2 regions of the Paenisporosarcina sp. NPDC076907 genome follow, and region 2 is predicted to be linked to the other one. Evidence: a T-box and tRNA genes for the amino acid it is inferred to sense, from the RefSeq annotation. Region 2 holds a T-box; the other holds one or more tRNA genes.

Region 1 (11,866 bases), on a different contig from region 2:
ATGAATTTTTTCATCCAGCGTTAGATTCAAATCTCGCAGCTCATCCGTCAATGATTCAGATTCCTGGAACTTCCGTGCGTAATTGCGACTCAAGTTAATCGATTGAATCAGTATGTACATGAAAAATCCGTATGTTGCTAGATGCATTCCGTCAATCCAGTTTAGGGATATGAATGCGTCATTGATAGTGGTCACAAAGAATAGAATGCTCGCCGTTAAATTCACAACTGCTGTGGGTCTTTTCCTGCGAACTGCTTGTATCAAGACATATAAGACATACATCATCGTTGCAAAGGCAATCACAAGGAAGTAATTGAATAATGGTCGATATATTAATGGAGGAACTATTGCTGTAATGACAAGTAGTATGACTGATAAAACGATTGACCACTTAACCACCCCGCGGCTCATTTCGTTTGGATAAAGGTATCTTAAAAACAGCAGAAACATCATATACCCGATATACAAAATCAAATGTTCCAATCGACTTTGCCAAATCCATGAAAAGTCTGGAAATAACACCGTGAAAAATAATGGTTCTACAAACAGAGCACGTGCAGCAATCATGATACTGACCATGCCAAAATACAAAAATGCTCTCTCTTGTCGTCGGAAAATGAATATGCCCAATTGATAGATTCCCATCACCAAAATTCCACCGATAACGAATAGTGTGGACGCGATCAGTTCGGTGTAATGAGTGGAGATAGCATCTGCTGTTCCGAATAGAATCGGTCTCGTCGCCCCTCCAATTGGAAATTCAAAATTTGAAACTTGCATGGTTAGTTTAATCTCTGGACTGTCAGGAGAGAAATAAGCAAGTTCTTTACGAAATGCAGGTTTACTAGATTCTTTGGTCTCACCCACCCTACCATTAGCTGCAATACGTTCCCCATCCGCCCACAAACTGTAGGAAGAATACTGATGTGGAATATAAATGCCCATTACTTGCCCCTGTAAACTCTTAGGTATTTGAATCGTCAAGGAATAGGTTGCATAACCTAACATGGTTCCTGTTTGAACATTCCAAGCATTTGGTACTTCTATATATTCAAATGTTTTATGTTGTTGCGCTTCTGTTGGTGTTAATAACTGTTGCCAATGGAAAGCCCATTGTCCGTCTAAACTAATCAACTTATCTTCATAGAATTCATAGGTTTGAAGATTGATTATTCCTTGATCCGCTGCCAATTCATTCTGTTCAACTAAGGATGGATTCGAACAGCCTGAAAGCAAAAGTATGAAGAATAAAAGGATATGTATAGGTCTCTTCAATAGGTTCCCTCCAGCGTTAAATAATATTTCCCAAATCATGCTTTTCCTTCATAATAGAAAGAAAGCGTTTGCGAGGTGTTCGTATGGTTATTTATTTCTTGACCAGCTATTTATTGGGTAATGTTCTGACCGCCTGGTGGGTAGGGAAATTTTATAAAACGGATTTACGCCACCATCGCAGTGGTAATTTAGGCGCACGTAATGCAGGCGCAGTGATTGGTAAATCCGCATTCCTGCTCACTTTATTAGGTGATGCCTTGAAAGGTGTTCTTGTCATCTTGGCAGGGCGCTACTTCGGCTTTGAAGAATGGGCAGTGGCAATGGGTGGTTTGTTGGTCATTTGTGGTCATATGTTTCCATTTTGGTTAAAAGGCAAAGGCGGAAAAGGGATCGCAACTTTCGTCGGAATTGGCCTGACTTTCAATCTATTATTTGCATTTGCGTTCATTGTGGTCTTTTTAGTAGCGTTACTTTTTATTCAAAGTGCTACACTTAGCATGATTTTTGGTTACTTTGCGTATATTGGGTCAGTTATCTATTTAAATGAAATACTAAATGCTTGGCCAATTATTGTTGCCATACTACTCATTATGTATCGACATCGCTTTGACTTCAAACAATCTTTAGGTGAACAGAAATGGAAACGTTCATAATACTATCAATTCAATAGCTTTATTTCATTTTAAACCAAAGACTGTCGCTAGAAAATACTTTTCATGTTATAGTAATAAATAGTCAAAATTTTTAATTAAAGATAGGGTGTTTCGTAGATGTCAAAAAAACCAATTGCATGGGTTGTGGATAGTACTGCTTATATTAGCGATATACTCGCTGCCAACCCAGATGTACATGTTGTACCATTAGCTATCCATTTTGGACAGGAACAATATGCGGATGGCATTGATTTAACTTCAGATGAACTTTACAATCGCATTCGAAATGCAGAAGAGTTTCCAAAGACTTCTCAACCAGCTGCAGGTGAATTTGCTAAACTTTATGAACAAATCAGTGAAAACTATGAAGCTATTATAGCCGTACACGTTTCGGCAAAATTGAGTGGAACGATTTCTTCATCCAAATCAGGTGCAGAAATTGCTGAAGTTCATATGGAATGTGTCGACTCTCTTGCTCTCTCATCTGGCATTACTAAACTAGTAGAGCGCGGAATCGTTTTGCAAGAACGTGGAATGAATCTTGAAGAAATTACTACAAAGCTACGGAGCGAAGTGAAAAACTTACGTAACTATATTTTAATTGGAAACTTGAACCAGCTATATAAAGGCGGACGGATGAGCGGCGTTCAATTTTTCTTAGGAAGCTTATTACAAGTAAAACCAATTATTCATTTAACAGAAGAAGGCGAATTGAAAGCGCTAGATAAAGTGCGTTCTCAAAAGAAAGCGCTCAACTATTTAGTTGATAAAGCAGTCGATGCCTACGAAAAAGATGGTGTGCGCTCAATAGATCTTATGCATGGAAATATACCGGATCAAGTTGCGGAATTAAAAAAACTGATTCAAGCAAAGGTACCTGGTTTGGAAGTTCGTGTTGGTGAAATCAGCTCAGTTCTTGCAGTCCATGCTGGTGAAGGTACAATCGCTGCACTCTGGCACGTACCTGCTGAATAGTGAGCAAAGCTCCAAGCACCCTTTTAAGCAAATAGTACAACGGAAAAACCCTTGGAAAATTCCAAGGGTTTTTTACGTAAATGAATCTTTAATATGAAAGAAAATATATCTCGCATCATCAGTATACGCCGGTGACGTTGTATAGCGCCAGTCCCTTTGGCGTGCGCTGACGGTATGTGCATTGACAAGTGGCTCCCCAATCTCATTGAACCCCGTGACGATGGTCGTGTGATCGAATCTGCCGTCGCCTTGAAAATCATAACTGATGACATCGCCCAGCTTTAAATCGCTTGCATTTGCCACTTTTACTGCCTGCAAGCCTGTTGTGGACGTATCCAGATACCATCTGAGTGCATGCGAAGTACTCCAGCTGAAGCTCCATGTGCCCCCTCTGACCCACCATCCTTTATTGCGATTCGGATAGCTTCGCATTGGTGCTCCACCTGCAAGCAAACATTGGGAAATGTAATTTGTGCAATCGACATCAAATACAGGAAAAGCTGGATTGTTAGAATCCCACCACCTATTCGCATAATCCACGGCTGCTTGACGATTGTATATAGAAATCCCTCCTTATGGAGAGCGTATGTGAAAATTGACGGAATTAGAAGAATGGAGCGTGTTAAAAACGAGAAGAATCGTCTTAGGAGTTTTATTGTCGATTGTTTTTGGAGGAATCTGCTTATTTATACTAATCCCTGATGTTTCGGCATTGTCGTGACCTTTTACGGAGGCGAAGTTGAATGAATGAACGGAAGCAGAATTAAAGAAATCTTGAGGTTTTCATTAGAAGAAAAAACCACTCTTATCTCTCAAGAGTGGTTTTTGCCATCATTATTCATAAATCGAGTAGAACAAATTCATTACCACATCTATACTACTTCCGATGAATGGCATGATGGTGCTATCTCCAATTGGAGTCAAAACTACAATTAAAAAGACAATAGAACCGTAAGCTTCTAATGGACGCAGTTTCTCCTGAATTTTGACCGGGAATAAACTGGACACAATTCGATATCCATCCAATGGAGGTAGTGGCAAAAGATTAAACACACCTAACACTACGTTCAACATGACAAAGACGTTCAGGAATTCATCCAGCGTTTGGCTCATTGGCGAAAAATAATAAATTGTAAATCCAATAAACGCCAGAACGAAGTTACTGAGAGGTCCAACTAAACTGACGATAATGGATTGAACGCGTCTTGTAGCGAAATAAGCAGCGTTAACTGGTACAGGTTTTGCCCAACCAAACCCAGCGATAAAAATCAAAAGAGTACCCGCGATGTCCAGATGTTTTAAAGGATTAAGTGTTACTCGTCCCTCTCTTTTTGCCGTGTCATCCCCAAACAGTGAAGCCATCCACGCGTGCATAAATTCATGTAACGTAAAGGCAATAATTAATGTAATGAGCACAAATGGGATTTGTTCTAAAGGAAATGCTAAAAACTCTATGTTGTCCGCCCGCTTTCCTACTATTCTTTTTCCGGTTAATAGATTCTACTTTCTTCCATTACCTGTAAACCTAATGTACCATTTCACTTACTGAATTTCACTAACCATTTTCTGAAAATGTATGTGAGCGCTTATACTATTCATAGTATTTTTCAATGAATTCTTTTTCTTCTTCGTAACTGAGAATTCCTGTAGCTTTGCCCACATTTCCGCCTTGTAAGTTCCAAATTGTATTGTGATCTTTATCCACTTGCGTGAAATCATTTTTTGACCACCGATTAAGAATACTTAAATAGCGATCTTTATTTTGATAATTACCATTTTCGATTACTTCTATTAATCTGTTCACACGCTCAGCTGTCAAAGGGAGGAACCCCCACTTTTCTTCCGCTTCTATTTTCTGGTGACTCATTTGGTGGATAACTTGACCTACCTGAAAATCGGGCATATTCATCGGAAATTCTTCTTCAACAGGTTGGTCTCTCACTTCTTTTACTTCAATTATTTTCCCGCCATCTTCAGTCGTTGTTTCTGTAATTGTTCCATCTTTTTTTATAATGGGTACTTCTTGTCCGTACAATCCGTAGACAACTATTCCCATAATAGCTAAAACCGCAATACTCAACACCATTTTCTGTACCTTAGTGAACTTAAATTTCTCGCTCTTTTCTTTCATATTTTCCTCCATTGAACAACTCAGTTTTTCTTAATAATTTCTTTCCGATAATGAACAGCGAGACAATTGGATAGAGTAAAAAAACCAACATGTTCGTAAAGATGACAGTTACAGATAATGCTGATATGACGAGTAAAGGTCTTTGATTAAACTTCCTTGCAGCCCTCATGCCATCTCCTCCAACAATCATCATGATTAAGATCAAAATGAATGCTCCCGGAAGAAATAAGCCGAAACCCATGGAATATCCTTCTGTATCTTCCAGCGGAAATTTCCACTCCTTGAATTGGTTAGCCATAAAAAAGACAAGCCAAAACCATGACACCGGAAGTGTCTGAAACAATATTTTATTCTCCTGTTGTGTGCCTTTAAAAGCGCATGTGATGAGTACGATATGGCCTACCACCATGACAATCAGACCCGTAATAAGTAAAGAATTCATGTAGACCACCAATCAAAAGATAATATCTTTATATTACTGTAAAATACTTACACAACAAAGATATTTTTAATTTTCTTACAATATCAAAAAAGCACTTACTCAATCTAATTAGATCAAGTAAGTGCTTTTTAAAAAATGGGAGATTCAGTTAAGAAGTCAAATTTTGGCGTATGATTTAATTTCTTTTATTTGTTCAATATGTCGTTGTTCGTGTAAGTATATTAATTCAATCCATTGATTAAGCGGCAATTCACCTAGGAATGGATGTTGCACTGATTTCTCAGTCAATATGGAATTATCCTCCACTGTGTTTAATACACTCATCAATAAGTTTCTTGATTGGCTCAAAAGGTCTATTATTTGTTCAGTTTTTAATGAATCCATTGGTGGCTGAACAATTTCTGGTGCTTTTAATTTATTCGATCTGTCTAACATAAAATCAATTTTCTTCTGTTCGGCTCTAACATTTGATTTTTTCAGTCCATACGCGATTGCTTTTGCAAAAGTTTCTTCAGTTAAAGCTACATGATGACAAACTTGAGCAATACTCCAGCTATTATCTTCTGGATTGTAATTAACATCTTCAAAACTTAATTCAGTCACTTCATCTAACAGATGATTTCTCGTTGTCATCAAATTAGTTTCATAGAACAAATACCTCAACCTTCCCAAATCTTTTCTATAGTACGTAATATTTTATTCGGCTTGTTTTTAAATATTACTCAAAACTAAAACCACTTTTTATTCAAAATAAAAGCACTCCCGATAGGAATGCTTTAAAACGCTTATTTAATTTCCTAACACCCGTTATCTATTGCTTCGTAATATGGCTAAAATGCTCGCTCATTAAGTTGGTATACATCGTACTGCTTTTCGGTATATAGTTTACCGTGTTAAGCCCGCCGTACAATTTCAGTTGCAACGCCAGATCCTTTTTATTTAACCATAAACGCCATCCTTCCCCAATTACGTAAGCACCCTTTTCAGTTTCTTTTCTTTCAAGTTTCATGTCTGCTACTGATTTCATTAATAAACGCTCCCTTAAAGTTAGTTAGTTTAATTGTATTTTCTTATTACAAAGTGTAAAGCCTACCACCGTAAATTTTGTTTCGAACAATTCAGCAGTTCTGCAGTTTTATCTTTTTCATTATCCTGCAAACAAAATAAAAAAGAAAAGCATGAATGGTTCATGCTCCTCCTTTAATCTTTCACATTGAAATTCACTCTAATGTATTCCATTTCTTCTTCAGGACTCATGACTCCAGTAGCATACCCAATGTTTCCATTTTGGCTGTACCAAATAGTGTTGTGGTCTCTTGCCACCTGTGAAAAATCGCCTTCTGCCCACCGATTTAAAATTTCAAAATAGGTTGCTTCGTTTTCAAAATTAGCTTCATGTTGACGAGCATTAATCACTTCAAGCAATCTATCCACTCGCACTTGTGTTAAAGGTATTTTTGGTCCCCACTTTTCATCGTCATCAGAGATTACCTTTTGATGTGACATAGCATGAATCGCTGTTCTGATTTCAGAATCTGCCATGTCTAAAGGAAATTCTGCTTCGATCGTACTTACATCTTCTTCAACTTCAATTGTTGCTCCGCTGTCTTCGGCAATCGTTTCAGACATAATTTCATCTTTTTTCAATATTACTGGCAGATCAGGTTTAACTTTCAAGTAAATAAAAATGCAAAAGAATCCGACACAAGTAACTACAATAGCTGCCTTTTGGATTTTGGTAATTTTAAATGGTGCGAAAATTTTTTTCATGCTTTGCTCCCCATGACAACATCTTTATTGATTAACCAAACCAAATCAGCAATCAATTTTTCAGTATCTTCAAATATCCATACTTGATGATTTCTTTCCTTAGTTACGCATGGAGTGTAAAAAGTTATTGGCTAATACGAATCAGATTCATTGCAAATGAATCTTTGTAAAATTATTCATCTTCAAGTATCAAAACGTCCAAAATTTGTGCAGCTTGATAGTCTTTTTCTGCTATGGCGCTTATTAAACTTGTACAATTATTTTCACGAAGCACGTCTGCTATTAATTGCAAATCCATTACCATTTTATCCATTATTATATCCCTCCAAAACTTGCTTAACTCAATAATATATTAGCAATATATGGCATTCAAGTGCCATTAAAAGAAAGTTACCTCAGTACTTGTATATAAGTTGAATGACATAAAAAAACACTTCCTTTTTCTGTGATTCAGAAATAGTGAAAGTGCTTGTGGTGTATCAAGTTTTGAGTTTTGCACAACATAAATTTTAATAAATCAAGGGATGGAGCCGAGCAGAATCGAACTGCCGCCTACACAATGCCATTGTGTCATTCTCCCGTTAAACTACGGCCCCGTGAATGATTGAGTATATCGGGTCGGGTTGCAACCGACGAGCTAAAACAAGACGCTCTTCCTGCTGAGCTAATACCCCTTTTTCGAAATATTTGGTACAATACTCAGTATATAGTAAGAATGCTAGTTGATTCAAGATGCGAGAGGGTGGCGAAATGCAAAAAGTGCAACAACATGCAGAGCGCGAGATTTTAGCTCCTATTGCATTGTGCGATTCGAAAGGAAATTTGAACCCTGCTGCAATCGGTTTTTCTAGAAAACCGTTAATTGATAGTAATCTGTCTGGACATTTTATGCGTAAGAAAAAATGGAATTACTGGTGTGTGTATGGAGAAGATATTTTATTTTCAGCAAGCATCCGTCATTTGGATTACGCTGCAGTTTGTTGCGTGTATTTTCTGGATTATGAAACGCAACGTTTTTTTGAGAAGACGATTACGATTCCACTGGCACAACGTGTTCACATGCCAAGTCAAGTTCTTGAAACCGTGAAATTTTCCAATAACGAAATGAGTGTCCAATTGTTCCATATGCAAAATGAGACACATATGACGGTCACCGTATCTGATTTTGACGGAGATTTGCTACATGCGGATTTACATATTGAGCATCCAGAAAATGACGATTCATTGAATGTTGTCATCCCATGGAATCGTCAACTCTTTCAACATACGGCCAAGCACCATACACTCCCGACTCGCGGGTTTGTCAAAATTGGTGACAAACGCTATTCATTTAACCCTGATGATAGTTATGCTGTGCTAGATTATGGACGCGGTGTTTGGGCGAGATCAGCTTCTTGGAACTGGGCAATGGCTTCTCAACGTGTCGGAAGAAAGCGCATTGGTCTTAACTTCGGTGGCAAATGGACCGATGGAACAGGTATGACGGAAAATGCAGTCTTTGTCGATGGACACATGTCAAAAATCTCTGAAGATGTCATATTTTCTTATGATGAAACTGATTATATGAAACCTTGGCATATTCGATCGAAATTTTCACGTGATGTCAATTTAACCTTTACCCCATTTTTTAAACGTGAAGCGAAAATTAATGCCCGTCTCGTCACATCAGAGATTAATCAACTCATTGGATATTATCAAGGCTTCGTTTATCTAGACAACGGCTCCCGCCTTGCCATCACACAAATGCTTGGCTCAATCGATGAACACAAGGCTAAGTGGTAACACGAAAACGGAGAAGCCTACTTTATTCCGAACGCTAGAACTTGGAGTCAGACATCAAAACATTAATCTTTTCATTAAAAAATCCTCATCTTCCTGATTAACAGGAGGACGAGGATTTTTTTGAATCATTTTATTTTGAATGGATGAAAAGTTAGCGTGAATGGATGAAAAGCTTTCCTGACTGGACATTAAGTCATTGTGAGTGGACGAAAAGCAATGCTGACTGGACAAAACCACTAATGTAACGTCACTTCCACAACTTAAATTAAACCGTTCCTACTTCAAACGCCCGCTTCATACGTTCCGGATAATCTGTAAAAATCGCATGCACGCCGACTTTTTGCAAAGCCATCGCATGCTCAATATCATTTACCGTGTAGACGCGAAGGATTGCTCCTTTTACCAAGGCCTCTTTCGCCATTTTCCGCATGGCTGTCGGGAGGAATATATGAAGAGCGTTCGCTGGAATGAAACGTGCGTAGTCATATGCATCCACCAACACTTCCAAGGTTAAAATAGCGACCTCAATATGAGGTGCCAATTTCTTAAAATCTCTGACCGCTTCGTGATCAAAAGAGGAGATGACAACCCTTTCTGCCATTCCCATCTTTTCAATTAAATGGAGCACTTTCTCCCCCATGCCTTCATATGGAAAAATATCCGATTTAAGTTCAATATTGATATGATGTGTTGTTTGTTGGAACACCACTAATACTTCTTCTAAAGTAGGTATTTTTTGACCCGCGAATTCACTGCCAAACCAGCTACCGTAGTCAAAAGCACGCAGCTCCGCTAACGTTAAATCTTTGACGTACCCCACTCCATCCGATGTGCGGTCTATTGTCTCATCATGAATAACGACGAGTTCTCCATCTTTTGTTAGATGGACGTCGAACTCAACTCCATGGATATCGAGTTGGGCTGCTTCTTCAAATGCGATTAGTGTATTTTCTGGAAACGTTCCTGATGCACCACGATGAGCATAGATTTTCATGTAAAGTCCTCCTTAAATTTCTGTACGTAATGTCCATAGTTCTGGGAAGAAGTATTGATCGAGTACTCGCTTTAAGTAATGGACGCCTGAAGATCCACCTGTACCTGTCTTAAAGCCAATGATTCGTTCCACTGTTTTCATATGTCGGAAACGCCACTGCTGTAGCCAGTCCTCAATATCCACAAGCTTCTCTGCTAATTGGTACAGCTCCCAGTATTGGTCGACATCACGGTAAACGGTCTTCCATGCTTCGAGTACACTAGCGTTTGGTTCATAAGGAGCTGAGACATCACGCAAAAGAATTTCTTCATCTATAGGAAGACCTGCACGAGCGAGTTTTCTAATCGCGACATCGTATAGACCTGGTTGATGGAAAGCATCCGTTAATGTGTTCAACAACTCTTCGTCTTTTTCATAGATTTTAAGCACATGCTTCGTTTTATAGCCGAGTGCGAATTCGATCATACGGTATTGGTACGACTGGAAACCACTTGCATTGCCTAGTGACGAACGGAACTCCATGTATTCCGCAGGTGTCAGAGTGGACAGGACATCCCATCCTTGAATGATTTGCGTCTGAATTTTAGAGACGCGCGCTAATTGTTTAAATGCAGGTTGAAGATCATCACTTTCAATATTCTTTATCGCTGCTCGCAGTTCATGCAAAATCAATTTCATCCACAACTCTGAAACTTGATGAATCATAATAAATAAAGGCTCGTCGTGGTGATCGGTCAAGCCGTCCTGTGCTGTCAATAATTTATCGAGATGAAGATATTCCCCGTATGTCATGTTTTCTTTAAAATTCGTATGTAATCCTGCTTCTCCTTGTGCTGCACGATTTTGACCGTTATCCAGTGGTTTCTTATCCATTTTAAAATCCCCTTAAGGCTCTACTTTCACTCATCTCATCTAGTTGTATTATGACATGAGATTCAACACTTTAACAGACTACTTAAAATTGTGAAAATTCTTATTGCAAGAGATTCCCAAACTATGGTAAGATTCTATTCTGTTTTCAAACCCGGGCTCGCACGATGCGAGTCATGAAGGCGTTGCGACACGATGTCGCGTTCCTAGCCTTCCTTCCTACCCTCATGCGAAAACAGGCTTTCAATTCAATTCTTCTAGCGCCAGTGACGAGCAAAATCTTCATATCGGAGGACTGTATGACACAGAAACATCCTGATTTTGAGCAAGAGCAAGAGCGCCTGACCTACACTAAACACTATATGCAACAGTTACTCGACGAATCGAAACGTGATGTGAAATCTGCACAGGAAAATATTCGTCACGCAATGGCCGATTTGGATTATTTGGATTCCAGTTTAAGCTATATGAACATTTTAACCAATGCCAGGTTTTTCGAAATGGCCCGTTCTCAAAAAGAAGGACTGGAAGCCATTCAGCAAAAACCTTATTTTGCACGCATTCATTTCCAAAAAGACGGCGAAGACAGTGAAATGCTGTACATCGGAAAGACTTCTTTATTCCACCGGGAAACACAAGAACCGATCATTGTGGACTGGCGTTCGCCTGTTGCCAATGTGTACTACGATGGGCGGCTAGGGGATATTGAATACGATGTCCGAGAAGATACGTTTACCGGTCACCTATTTTCTAAGCGTCAATACACCATTGAAAAAGGTGAACTGCAGGCAGTTCGGGATATCGATTTAACGACCAATGATGAGCTTTTGCAAGAAGCACTTTCAGGAAAAGCGGATGTCCGTTTAACTGAAATTGTGTCGACCATACAAGCTGAACAAAATGAAATCATTCGTGCTCATTTAAAGCAACCCATTATTGTTCAAGGGGCGGCAGGCAGTGGAAAAACGACGATT
Region 2 (11,866 bases):
GTCATAGTTTGTCGTAAGACGCTCCTCAAATTCTAAATGGCTTTGGTCTTTATAATAGTAGTCTTGTTCGATTACTACAACGGCTTTTTCTTTGTAAACGTCATAAATTGCCTTGGTAACACTTGTTTTCCCTGAACCAGAGCCACCAGCAATACCAATAACAAGCGGGCGCTTAAATGTCATCGTACAAGCTCCTTTCTCATCATGTTATTTGGTCGTACGGGGATGTCAGATTTGAAACGAACGATTTGTAACGGATGGCGTGCAACATCCAGTTCATTCCCTTTTTCATCCCATAATTCTGTAATGATCATGCGGAAATTTTCAATATCCGGGCCGAAGAATTCCACTTCTTGCCCTTTTACGAAGTAATTTCGTTGTTGCAAAGTAACCATTTTCGTTTCTTCATCATAGTCCAGCACAAGACCGATAAAGTCCGTTGTCGTTTTTCTTCCATGGACACCGTACATCTGCTCTTCAAATGTTGGTTCGCCTTCAAAGAATGCAGTTGCCGTATCACGGTTCGCACATTTTTCAAGTTCTTCAAGCCATTCGCGTTTTATCACAAAGTTTTCTGGATCTGCACAGTATGCATCGATAACTTTTCGATATACGCTGACCACAGTTGCAACATAATGAATGGATTTCATGCGGCCTTCAATTTTCAGTGAATCAATTCCCAGCTCGATCATGCGAGGGATGGATTCGACCAATTTTAAGTCTTTAGGACTCATGGCAAATGGTGCATCACCTTCACTGAATAAAGGTTCCTGCTTGCCATCGTTCTCTTGATACAGATCATAATCCCATCGACAAGACTGACAACAGCCACCACGGTTTGAATCACGGGCTGTCATGTGATTCGACAACGTGCATCGTCCACTGTAAGCGATACACATGGCTCCATGAATGAACGCTTCGATTTCAATATCGACTTTTTCTTTCATTTCCTCAATTTCGTCTCCACTCGTTTCTCGGGCAAGGACGACACGGTGCAAACCTTCATCTTTCCAGTATTGGACAGCTTTCCAGTTGGATAAGGATTGTTGTGTACTTAAATGGATTTCAAGTTTCGGTGCTTCCAGGCGGCAAGTTTCAATAATTAATGGATCTGCAACAATAATGCCTGTCACTCCTGCTGATTCAATATCTTTTAAATATTGAGCCAGACCGTACATATTTTCGTTATGTGCAAAAATATTTGTCGTAACGTAAATTTTCGCACCATAGCCATTTGCAAACTCAACCGCTTGCCGCATTTCATCTATTGAAAAGTTCCCCGCATTTGAACGTAATCCAAATTCGCGGCCACCAATAAACACCGCGTCTGCACCATAATGAACTGCGATTTTCAGCTTTTCAAGATCTCCTGCAGGAGCGAGAAGTTCTGGCTTTTTAACAATGACGCGTTTGCCATCAATGATTTCACTAATTCGGTCATGTCTAAGCAATGCCATGCTAATACTCCCCTTCCTTAATACACGGTTTCTTTGAAGAAGAAGCCGGTATCGAGTGGTCGAAGTGACGGTTGCATTTCTTCAATTTCCGTTAGTAAATCATCTTTTATTTGGTCGTACTTATCTGGTGTGTCCATATAAGCATCAATAGCTTGACGGTAAAGATCTGTCACTTTTGTCACATAGTCAGCTTCTTGCAAAATGCCGTCGATTTTAAACGAATCAATTCCTGCATCAATTAGCTCATTCAACTCATCAATAAGGCACATATCGTTCGGACTGAAAATATGCGTACCGTTGCCATCCTCAAAAATAGGATATTTGTTGTGACGTTCTTTATCATGTAAAAACATGTTCTTGTTGTTTGAACGATTTTCGATTTCCATTGCTTTATCCTGATATAAAAAGTAATTTCCAAGCAAAGAGCGCTTCGACTGGAACATACAGGTCATACCATGAACTTGTACTTCCACAGCCACTTCTGCGTTTTCTTTGATTTCAATAACTTCTTCCATGCTTAACTCCCGAGCCAGCACAGCACGATTGGCGCCGCGTCTTCCCCAGTAGTTGGCAGTGAACCAGTTTGTTGCAGTCGTTTCCGTATTCCAGTGAAGCGGGATTTTAATTCCACCTTCACGTTTTGCCATGACAACGGCCGGATCTCCGAATGTTATGCCGTCAACTCCGATAGCTTCAAGTTTTTCCATATACGGACGTAAAGCATTAACACGGTCATTGTGATAAAGCGCATTCATTGCAACATATACTTTTTTGTTGGCAGCGTGTGCAAGAGTTACAGATTTTTCAATATCATCAATCGTAAACTCCCCTGCTAATCGCAGACCAAATTGTTGTTCCCCGATTAAAAACGCGTCTGCTCCAGCTTCAATCAATTGTTCCAGATGCATCACAGACTGCGGAGTCACAAGTAATTCTGGTTTTTTCATGCGAGTCACCTCTTTATACTGATCGTAATTCCATCACCGATTGGCAGGAATGTCGTTTCATATTCTTCATGATTCATTAGCCATGACGTAAACTGTTGCAAGTTACGAACCATCGTACGTTTTCTTCTAGGTACGTCTTGAATATCAATTTCCGTAAAACCATGCATGAGCATGTTATCACAATAAATAACACCACCGCTAGGAACGAGTGGTGAATACTTGTCAAAGAAACGTTGATATTGACCTTTTGCAGCATCAATAAATAACGCATCATACTGACCAAGTTTAAAATTGTTTGTATCTATTTCCAGTGCATCGCCTTGTAAAAGTTGAATTCTTTCCGTCAATTCAGCTTGATTCACATAGATTGAAGCCAATTGAAAACGGCATTCATCTTTTTCTATAGTCGTCATGACTGCTTCTGGTAAAGCCAGTGCCATTCGGATGGCTGAATAGCCAATGGCTGAACCGATTTCCAAAATGGATTTCGGTTGCTGCAGACGGAGAAATTGAAGAAGTGATTCAATCGCTACAATTTCCATGATCGGAATATGCTGTTCTTTGGCGAATTGTTCCATATTCGATAGGAAAGATTGGCGTTGCTTAATATGTGAAGTAATGTAGGATTGTGAAGTTTCCATGTCCAATCTGACTCCTTTAACGCACAAAAATTACACCCAATCTTATCATAAAAAAAGAAGGAAAGCGATAGCCTTCCTTTCTTTCTGCGATAATGGTGACAATCTTGTCACGATTATCGTAAATATTGTTCAATTTTCGCTAAATGTTCGTCATACGTTTTCGAGAAATGATTGACACCTTCTTTATCAGCAAGGAAATAAAAATTCTCGGATTCCGGTGCATTCAGAACCGCTTCGATAGACTTTATTCCTGGATTGGAAATCGGGCCAGGTGGCAATCCTTGAATTTTATACGTATTGTATGGGTGATCGATTTCTAAATCATCATACAACACGCGGTCTTTATGTTCACCTAAGGCATATAGAACAGTTGGATCTGTCTGCAAAGGCATTTTCTCTTCCATGCGGTTATTGAAAACACTTGCAATCATTTCGCGATCTGTATCTGCTGTTGCTTCTTCCTCTAGCAGTGAGGCAAATGTTAACAACCAATGAACAGATTTTTGTTCTTCAGCAAGCTGGTCTGTGTATTGTGCCATTGTGTTTGCAGTCTTACTCAACATTTGATCGACAATGGATTCTAAAGAAGGATTTTCTTCATAATAAGAATAGGTTGCCGGGAATAGATACCCTTCCAATGCATGACGAAGATCCGGACCTTTTATGTCTTCCGTCAAGATATTTGGGTATTTGGCAATCATCTGATCAATGAAATCCGGATTTGTGACAAGATCCAAGAATTCTTTGGACGTATACGATGTTTTTTCTTCCACACGCGTTGCAATTTCTTCTAGCGTACGGCCTTCAGGAATTGTCATTGAGAAGATTGGTTCACGGTATACTTTACCGGACTTCAAACTTTCAATTAATTCGTCAAAAGTCATCGATTTGGTTAAGCCATAATCACCTGCTTGGAAATCTGATTCATTATTGAACTTCGCATAGTATTTGAAGATACGCGCATCTTTAATGATTTCATTCTTTTCAAGTAGCGCTGCAATCGAATCGAGGTTCGAACCAATTTCGACTTTGACTGGAATGATTTCTTCCGATTTTTCATCGACTGGCTGCAATGCGCTTTTTACATACTTGTATCCACTATAAGCTGTAATTCCTCCACCAATCAATACAATCAAAACGATTGCAAGCACGATACGTCTGACAATTTTCACTTCTTTTTTCTTTTCCTTCATGCGTTTAAACATAATATCTTTTTTTGTTTCATTCTCCACGGGTTAACCCCCTCTATCTGACATTTATTATACAAGATTATTATCAAAAAGAAAAAGGCAGAATGTATATTCATCATTCTACCTAATAGGATCGCTTCCTCTACTAATATGATACGTGCTTACCATTATAATTCGGTTATCATATATTTGCGCTAGTTTCATGCTCCGCATATGCCAACAAGGATAAAAACTACTTACTTGGGGGTCTCATTCTTGCAAAGTGCTAATCCTGCGGTTACTCATCGTTAATGCACTCTCTTGTATGTACTATACAGTTTAGTTAATAGAATCAAAAAAACACAACCTGTCCCATGCGGGGGCAGGCTGTGTTTTGAAATTAATTCTACTCTTCGTCTTCCTCTTCTTCTTCTAAGAAAGTGTTTAACATTTCTTCGATCATAGCCCACTCTTCGTCAGATTCGATCGGCATTAATTCGCCATCTTTTCCGTCTTCAGATGGTGTGAAAGCAGAAGCGTGAATTTCGATTTCTTCGTTCTCATCTTCTTCCGCACCTAGTGGATAGTATAGTACGTAAGATTTGCTGAACTCATCTGATTCAAATGTAAATAGTACTTCACATAGTTGTTCGTTACCGTTATCGTCTACTACTGTAATGTTTTGTTGACCGTGGTCCATGTGTAATCACCTCTTAATAGATTGACTATCTAGATAGCCTTGTAAAATCATAACTGCGGCCATTTTATCTATGACCTCTTTGCGTTTTTTCCGACTGACGTCTGCACTGATCAGCATCTTTTCCGCAGCGGATGTTGTTAAACGTTCGTCCCATAGAAAAACGGGTTTTTCAAATGTTTGACGCAACAATTCCGCATATCGTTCAGAAGCTTCGGCGCGTGGTCCGATCGAATTATTCATGTTTTTCGGATATCCAACCACAAACGATGATACTTCATGCAACTTCATCAACTCGGCAATACGTTCCATACCGAATTTTTCGTTCGCTTCATCAATTTTGATGGTTTCAATCCCTTGGGCGGTCCAACCGAAAGCGTCACTAATTGCGACACCAACAGTTTTCGTCCCAACGTCCAAGCCCATTACTCTCATAACTTATGCCTCGTTATTCTTCTTGATGTAGAACTTTACAAGCTCTTCTAAGATTTCATCACGCTCAAGCTTACGGATTAAATTTCGTGCATCCTGGTGGCGAGGAATATATGCCGGATCACCCGAAAGTAAGTAGCCGACAATTTGATTGATTGGGTTATACCCTTTCTCTTCAAGCGCCGAATGGACATGAAGCATAACTTGCTTCACTTCTTGTTCCATGGACTCTTCCGGAAAATTAAACTTCATTGTCTTGTCAAATGAACTCATGATCAGCACCTCGCTTTCGGAGTAAAATCTGATTGTCTTGTACAAGCATATTTTCGTTACTTGTTCAGTATAACCGATTTCAACTTTTTATTAAACGGATTTGACATAATCATACACAGATTGTAACGCTCCATCAAGTTTCGACGAATCTTTCGCACCAGCCATTGCCATATCGGGACGACCGCCACCTTTGCCGTCGCACTGTTCAGCAACATGTTTCACAATATTCCCTGCGTGATACTTTCCGCCAGTTAAGTCATTTGTAACACCGGCAATCAACATTACTTTATCACCTTCAGATGCTCCAAGCACAATAACCGCTTCAGTCATTTTCGTTTTAAGATCATCCATCATTTGACGAAGCTGGTTGTTGTCTTTTGATTGAACGCGAGCAGACAATACTGTCACACCATCGATTTGCTGTGCCTTTTCCAAAATGGAAGATGCTTGGCTATTGGCGATTTTAGCAGATAATGATTCATTTTCACGTTGAACTTGGCGAAGTTCCTGTTGCAAGCCTTGCACGCGAGCCACAACATCTTTTGAGTTTGCTTTTAAAGCAGAAGCCGCCTCTTCTAAGATGCTCTCTTCTTCTTTTACAAGCTGGTATGCTGCTTTTCCTGTTACAGCTTCAATTCGGCGTGTACCTGCACCAATTCCACTCTCACTAACAAGTTTGAAGAAACCGATTTGAGAAGTGTTGCTTACGTGACATCCGCCACAAAGCTCTAGTGAATATCGATCAATTGAAACAACTCGTACGATATTGCCATATTTTTCACCGAACAATGCCATTGCACCCATTTGCTTCGCTTCGTCAATTCCATGATAGCCGGTAACCACTTGAATGTCTTCCCAGATTTTCTCGTTCACTTGTTGTTCGATCGTCAGCAATTCTTCTTTCGTTACTTGGCCGAAATGAGAGAAATCAAATCGCAAACGATCTGGACCAACATAAGAACCAGCTTGGTTTACATGTGTACCCAGCACGTCTTTTAACGCTTGGTGTAGTAAATGTGTCGCTGTATGATTTTTGACTGTAGACTTGCGTTGTGTCTGATCAACAGTCGCAGTTACGTCAGCTTCAACTGAAAGTTCTCCAGATTCAATCACTACAGTATGAAGATTTTGTCCGTTTGGTGCTTTTTGAACGTCTTTCACAAATCCTTTGAATAAATCGTTCTCGATATTTCCGTGATCGGCGATTTGTCCGCCACTTTCTGCATAGAAAGGAGTCTGATCAAGTATGACTTTTACTTCATCGCCTTCTTGTGCAAGGTTGACACGCTCTCCATCTTTAACGATTACCAGGACTTTTGATGAAACTGCCGTCGTATCGTAGCCAATAAATTGACTTTCTTCTTTAATATTCCCTAACACTTCTGACTGCACCTGCATGGAATCAACATCTTTACGAGCTGAACGAGCACGTGTACGTTGAGCTTCCAGTGATGCTTTAAAACCTTCATGGTCAACTGTCATGCCAACTTCTTCAGCATATTCTTCCGTTAACTCAACAGGGAAACCGTATGTGTCATATAGACGGAATGCGTCACTGCCTGGAATGATTGAAAGACCAGCTGCTTGCTGAGTCGAAATGACATTAGACAAAATGCCAAGACCGTCTTGTAATGTCTCATGGAAACGTTCTTCTTCATTTTTAATTACACGCATGATGAAGTCTTGTTTAGCTTCTACTTCTGGATAGAAATCCTTCATGATTTCGCCGATAATCGGTACTAGGTTGAACATGAATGGACGGTCAATTCCTAGGTTTTTACCAAAACGAACTGCACGGCGCAATAATCTACGTAATACATAGCCGCGACCTTCATTTGAAGGAAGTGCTCCGTCACCAATTGCAAAAGCAACTGTACGTGTATGGTCAGCAATCACTTTAAACGCTAAGTCATCGGCTCCACCATTGCCGTAAGTTTTACCGGATACTTCTTCAGTTTTGCGAATAATTGGCATGAATAAATCTGTATCAAAGTTCGTTGGAACATTTTGTACGACACAAGCCATACGTTCAAGACCCATTCCTGTATCAATGTTTTGTTTTGGAAGCGGTGTGTACGTGTGATCTGGATTATGGTTGAATTCCGAGAACACCAAGTTCCAAATTTCTAAGTAACGATCATTTTCCCCACCTGGATACATTTCTGGATCCGTCATGTCGTTGCCATAGCTTTCGCCACGGTCGTAGAAAATTTCTGAGTTAGGACCACTTGGACCTTCCCCAATATCCCAGAAGTTCCCTTCTAAGCGAATGATACGAGCTTCTGGAATACCGATTTCGTCTCTCCAGATTGCGTATGCTTCTTCATCTTCTGGGTGAACTGTGATGGATAACAATTCTGGATCAAATCCGATCCATTTTTTGTCCGTTAAAAATTCCCATGCCCAGTGAATTGCTTCTTTTTTGAAGTATTCACCAATTGAGAAGTTCCCTAACATTTCAAAGAACGTATGATGACGAGCTGTTTTACCGACATTCTCAATGTCATTTGTACGAATTGATTTTTGTGCATTCGTGATACGTGGATTGTCAGGAATCACTCGTCCATCAAAATATTTCTTCAACGTCGCTACACCACTGTTGATCCAAAGTAGTGAGTTATCGTTAATTGGTACTAGTGGTGCGCTTGGTTCCAGTGCATGACCTTTTTCAATAAAAAAGTCCAAATACATACGACGGATTTCTGCTGCAGTTTTCATTAAGTATTCCTCCTTATATTAGAAAGCATAAAGCGCATGTTCAGCTCGACACCATGAAATGTTGAACAGGTCGCTCTTATCCGACTCAGGGGCTGAAACATCTGAATCCGAAGACGAAGATGTAGAGCTTAAAAGCGGAATGGCCTGTAAAACTAGACACTGACCTTTTGAGTCGTGAGTCGAGAAGCCTGCTGGCGCTTGCGGGAAGAGCTGGTCCTGGAAGTTTAGACAATAGAAAAAGCCCTCATCCCTAAAAAAGGGACGAAGGCTTCAATTCGCGGTACCACCCTAGTTACAGCAAACGAATTTGCTGTCTCTCGATTATGCCTTAACGCGGCTCACGGCAGTGATTAGCTGCACTCAGGAGTAGCTTTCCATAACATCCACTTGAAGGTTCTTTCAGCCAAGGAACCTCTTTCTTTTACAAGCTTCACAAATGTACTTTCTCCATCAACGTTTTCATTCATTTGTTTGAATTATAAAAAACAAATTCGGCTGTGTCAAATGCCTTTTGTTAAGTATACGAAAAAATACTGCTGTTGAGCCTGTACCATAGACAGTTATTACACTATTTCTTTAAGGATTAGCAGCAAAGGTCGTTCCGCCATCGAAGAAAACCTTAAACTGTAATCTTCAAAAGCAAGATTGGTTGTTACCGGATTCGGGAAGATTACACACTTCAAGCCGGCTGCTCGAGCCGCCTTCAATCCATTTAAGGAATCTTCAAATGCTACTGCTTCTTCTGGTTTCACACCTAATGCTTGGATGGCTTGCAAATATAGTTCTGGATCCGGTTTAACGGATGTTACATCATCTCTTGTTTTAATTACTTCAAAATAAGGAAGAATGTGAAGCTGCTTCAAATACTTTTCTACCCAACTTCTTTCTGAACTTGAAGCCAATCCAATTTTTAGCCCCGCTTCTTTAGAGGCAATTAAATAATCTTCTACTCCCTCTCTTAAAATAGGCTGTCCAATTTTTTCGTGAAATAGATTAAGTGCTATTTCACGGACTTCAGTAATAGTTGTCGACTCTTTTAAATTGTCCATCATGTATTGATTCAAGACCGTATCATCCGTGCCAATGACCAACGCAAATTGATCAATGCTCAAGTCTACCTCAAACTGACTGAGGGCTTCTTTAAATGCTTCATACCAAATAGTCTCCGTATCAATAATCAGCCCATCAAAATCGAAAATAACTGCTTTTATCATCGCACACCTCTTTTCAATTTTCATTTTCTACAAGTCACAATATGTTGGGGAATTGTTTTGTCTTCGCTCTCTGGAAATCGATGTTGATGGCAAATATAGTATCGTTTTTCATTTAAAATTGATTTAGTAACTTTATTTTACAACTAATGAGCAGATTTGGATCAGTTTCTCAAGGGTTTTGGAACAACTCTTCAAAAATGAGATTACCTTTTTTGATTTGGTTGCAACTTTTCGAATTTGGTTGCAACTTTTACCGATTTCGTTGCAACTTTCCTAATTTGGTTGCGACTTTTACCGATTTCGTTGCAACTTTCCTAATTTGGTTGCGACTTTCGAGATTTGGTTGCAACTATCCAATTATCTCCTAATTTCGAACTCATTCCAAATGGAAATTTTCTCTTTCTTCTTTTTATGAGATATGGAGAAAAACCGCAGAGACTCCAGCGGGAAAAGAGAAGTGCCAAACTACTCGAACGCTTAGTTCGAGTTAGTTTGGCACAAGCAGGCGAAAAGCGCAGCTGTTTTACGGAGTATCATCCGTCACATTAATTGAATTATACCTGAAGCCAAGCCCACGGAAAGCGAAGTGGCTGTCCCTGCCTGATTTCCATATACAACTTCTACTCAATATTTAACTTACATACGCGTCATTCAGCTTTTTCTAAAAAGTCATAAGGAGTGGTGCCGTTCATGCCAACTAAAGGATGAATCGTCAAATGGTTCGAAGCTGTCAAAGAAATTTCCTTTTCGTTCTCATCAGCAACTTCACTCACAACTTCACTGCTTTCATCCTCGACAATCGGTTCAGTAACAGGCACTGCCTCTTCACTTAATCGTTCTTTCAGTGAGGTTAGACGCGCAAGATCATCATTGCGCTCGATACCAAATTTGAAGACATCTGCGTCCCCACAAAGAATGAGAAAGTTTTTAGCGCGTGTTATCCCTGTATACAGTAAATTTCGTCTTAGCATTTTCATGTAACTGCGGACAACCGGCATGATGACGATTGGAAACTCACTGCCCTGCGATTTATGAATCGAGCAACAATAAGCGAGCGTCAACTGTCCCAGATCATTCCGTTGATAAGTTACTTCAATCCCTTCGAAAGATACAACCAACATGTCCTGTTTCTCGACATTTTCGCTGGCTTTCGAGATACTGATGACTTCGCCCATATCGCCGTTATACACTTGGCTTTCCGGCTGATTGACAAGTTGCAGTACTTTATCGCCAATTCGATAAGTCGTTTCACCGAAAACAATTTCCTTACGCTTTTTCGTATCATTTGGATTGACCATTTGCTGGATCATTTTATTGAGTGCATCAATGCCTGCAGGACCTTTATACATGGGTGCCAGCACTTGCAATTCTTTTATAGTATGGCCTTTAGCCAAAGCACTTTTGATGACTTGTTCAACCACTTTAGAGATTTGCTCAGGACCTGCTTTTATGAACGATCGATCACTTGTTTTATCAATTAGATTCGGAGGCAATTGCCCTTTTTTCATTTGATGTGCAAGTTCGATAATGGATGAACCTGCAGATTGTCTATATATATCCGTTAGTTCCACCGTTGGAATGCGTTTAGATGCAAGCAAATCTTTCAAGACTTGACCTGGTCCAACAGGAGGCAATTGATCCTGATCACCCACGAATATCACTTGTGCTCCTTCAGGAATTGCTTTTAGCAATTGATGGGCAAGCCATGTATCGACCATAGACATTTCATCGATAATGATGAGATTTCCTTTAATATCGCGTTCTGTTTTTTCTTCTTTTTCCTGACCAGTAAAACCGAGCAAACGATGGATGGTCATGGACGGAAGACCAGTAGATTCATTCAAACGTTTTGCTGCACGGCCAGTCGGTGCCGCTAAAATAATCGGAAAAGGCTCCTGTTTTTTAGCGTATTCTTTTGGATCGAGCGTCAATCCGTGCAATTCAGCGTAAACTTCGACAAGTCCCCTGACAACGGTGGTCTTCCCTGTACCAGGTCCTCCGGTCAGCAACATGACGGAAGCGTTCATTCCGAGTTCAATGGCCGCGATTTGCGTCTCTGCATAAGAAACCCCAAGTCTCTCTTCCGCTTCGCCTAAAGCTTTGCGAATTTCAGACGTTGGAAAGCCCGTTCGTTCCTGTTGTTCGTGAATCAGCGTTTCCAGTTTGGAGGCGATGCCAACTTCAGAAAAATAGAGAGATGGCAAATAAAAACGAGACATCTCGCCAGCCAGTTTTCCTTCCTCAACCAGTTCCATACATGCTGTCGAAATAGCATCGTATGGAACTTCTTCAAATTGGCTTGACTCCAGTAATTGCTT

What was found. A T-box is a leader RNA that pairs with one kind of tRNA and senses whether it is charged. The one in region 2 lies ahead of alaS (alanine--tRNA ligase), so its partner is inferred to be a tRNA-Ala.
Region 1: it encodes a tRNA-Ala, which carries the amino acid that the T-box ahead of alaS (alanine--tRNA ligase) is inferred to sense. The anticodon was not compared.

The regions. Positions count from the first base shown of each region.
Region 1 covers NZ_JBNNIX010000001.1:572,844-584,709, reverse strand. The annotation lists gene ACQKEV_RS02925 (diguanylate cyclase) at 1-1,275, opposite strand, end outside; gene ACQKEV_RS02920 (glycerol-3-phosphate acyltransferase) at 1,359-1,928, shown strand; gene ACQKEV_RS02915 (DegV family protein) at 2,046-2,903, shown strand; gene ACQKEV_RS02910 (amidase domain-containing protein) at 2,976-3,464, opposite strand; gene ACQKEV_RS02905 (site-2 protease family protein) at 3,738-4,319, opposite strand; gene ACQKEV_RS02900 (DUF6241 domain-containing protein) at 4,495-5,034, opposite strand; gene ACQKEV_RS02895 (hypothetical protein) at 5,009-5,476, opposite strand; gene ACQKEV_RS02890 (DinB family protein) at 5,633-6,109, opposite strand; gene ACQKEV_RS02885 (hypothetical protein) at 6,288-6,503, opposite strand; gene ACQKEV_RS02880 (DUF6241 domain-containing protein) at 6,677-7,246, opposite strand; gene ACQKEV_RS02875 (hypothetical protein) at 7,419-7,559, opposite strand; tRNA gene ACQKEV_RS02870 (tRNA-Ala) at 7,772-7,842, opposite strand; gene ACQKEV_RS02865 (DUF2804 domain-containing protein) at 7,997-9,028, shown strand; gene ACQKEV_RS02860 (glycerophosphodiester phosphodiesterase) at 9,294-10,022, opposite strand; gene kynA (tryptophan 2,3-dioxygenase) at 10,035-10,895, opposite strand; gene helD (RNA polymerase recycling motor HelD) at 11,192-11,866, shown strand, end outside.
Region 2 covers NZ_JBNNIX010000002.1:448,970-460,835, forward strand. The annotation lists gene udk (uridine kinase) at 1-183, opposite strand, end outside; gene ACQKEV_RS09980 (peptidase U32 family protein) at 180-1,457, opposite strand; gene ACQKEV_RS09985 (peptidase U32 family protein) at 1,475-2,404, opposite strand; gene ACQKEV_RS09990 (O-methyltransferase) at 2,410-3,045, opposite strand; gene mltG (endolytic transglycosylase MltG) at 3,159-4,277, opposite strand; gene ACQKEV_RS10000 (DUF1292 domain-containing protein) at 4,621-4,914, opposite strand; gene ruvX (Holliday junction resolvase RuvX) at 4,921-5,346, opposite strand; gene ACQKEV_RS10010 (IreB family regulatory phosphoprotein) at 5,350-5,616, opposite strand; gene alaS (alanine--tRNA ligase) at 5,707-8,334, opposite strand; T-box leader at 8,589-8,797, opposite strand; gene ACQKEV_RS10020 (HAD family hydrolase) at 8,898-9,548, opposite strand; gene recD2 (SF1B family DNA helicase RecD2) at 10,196-11,866, opposite strand, start outside.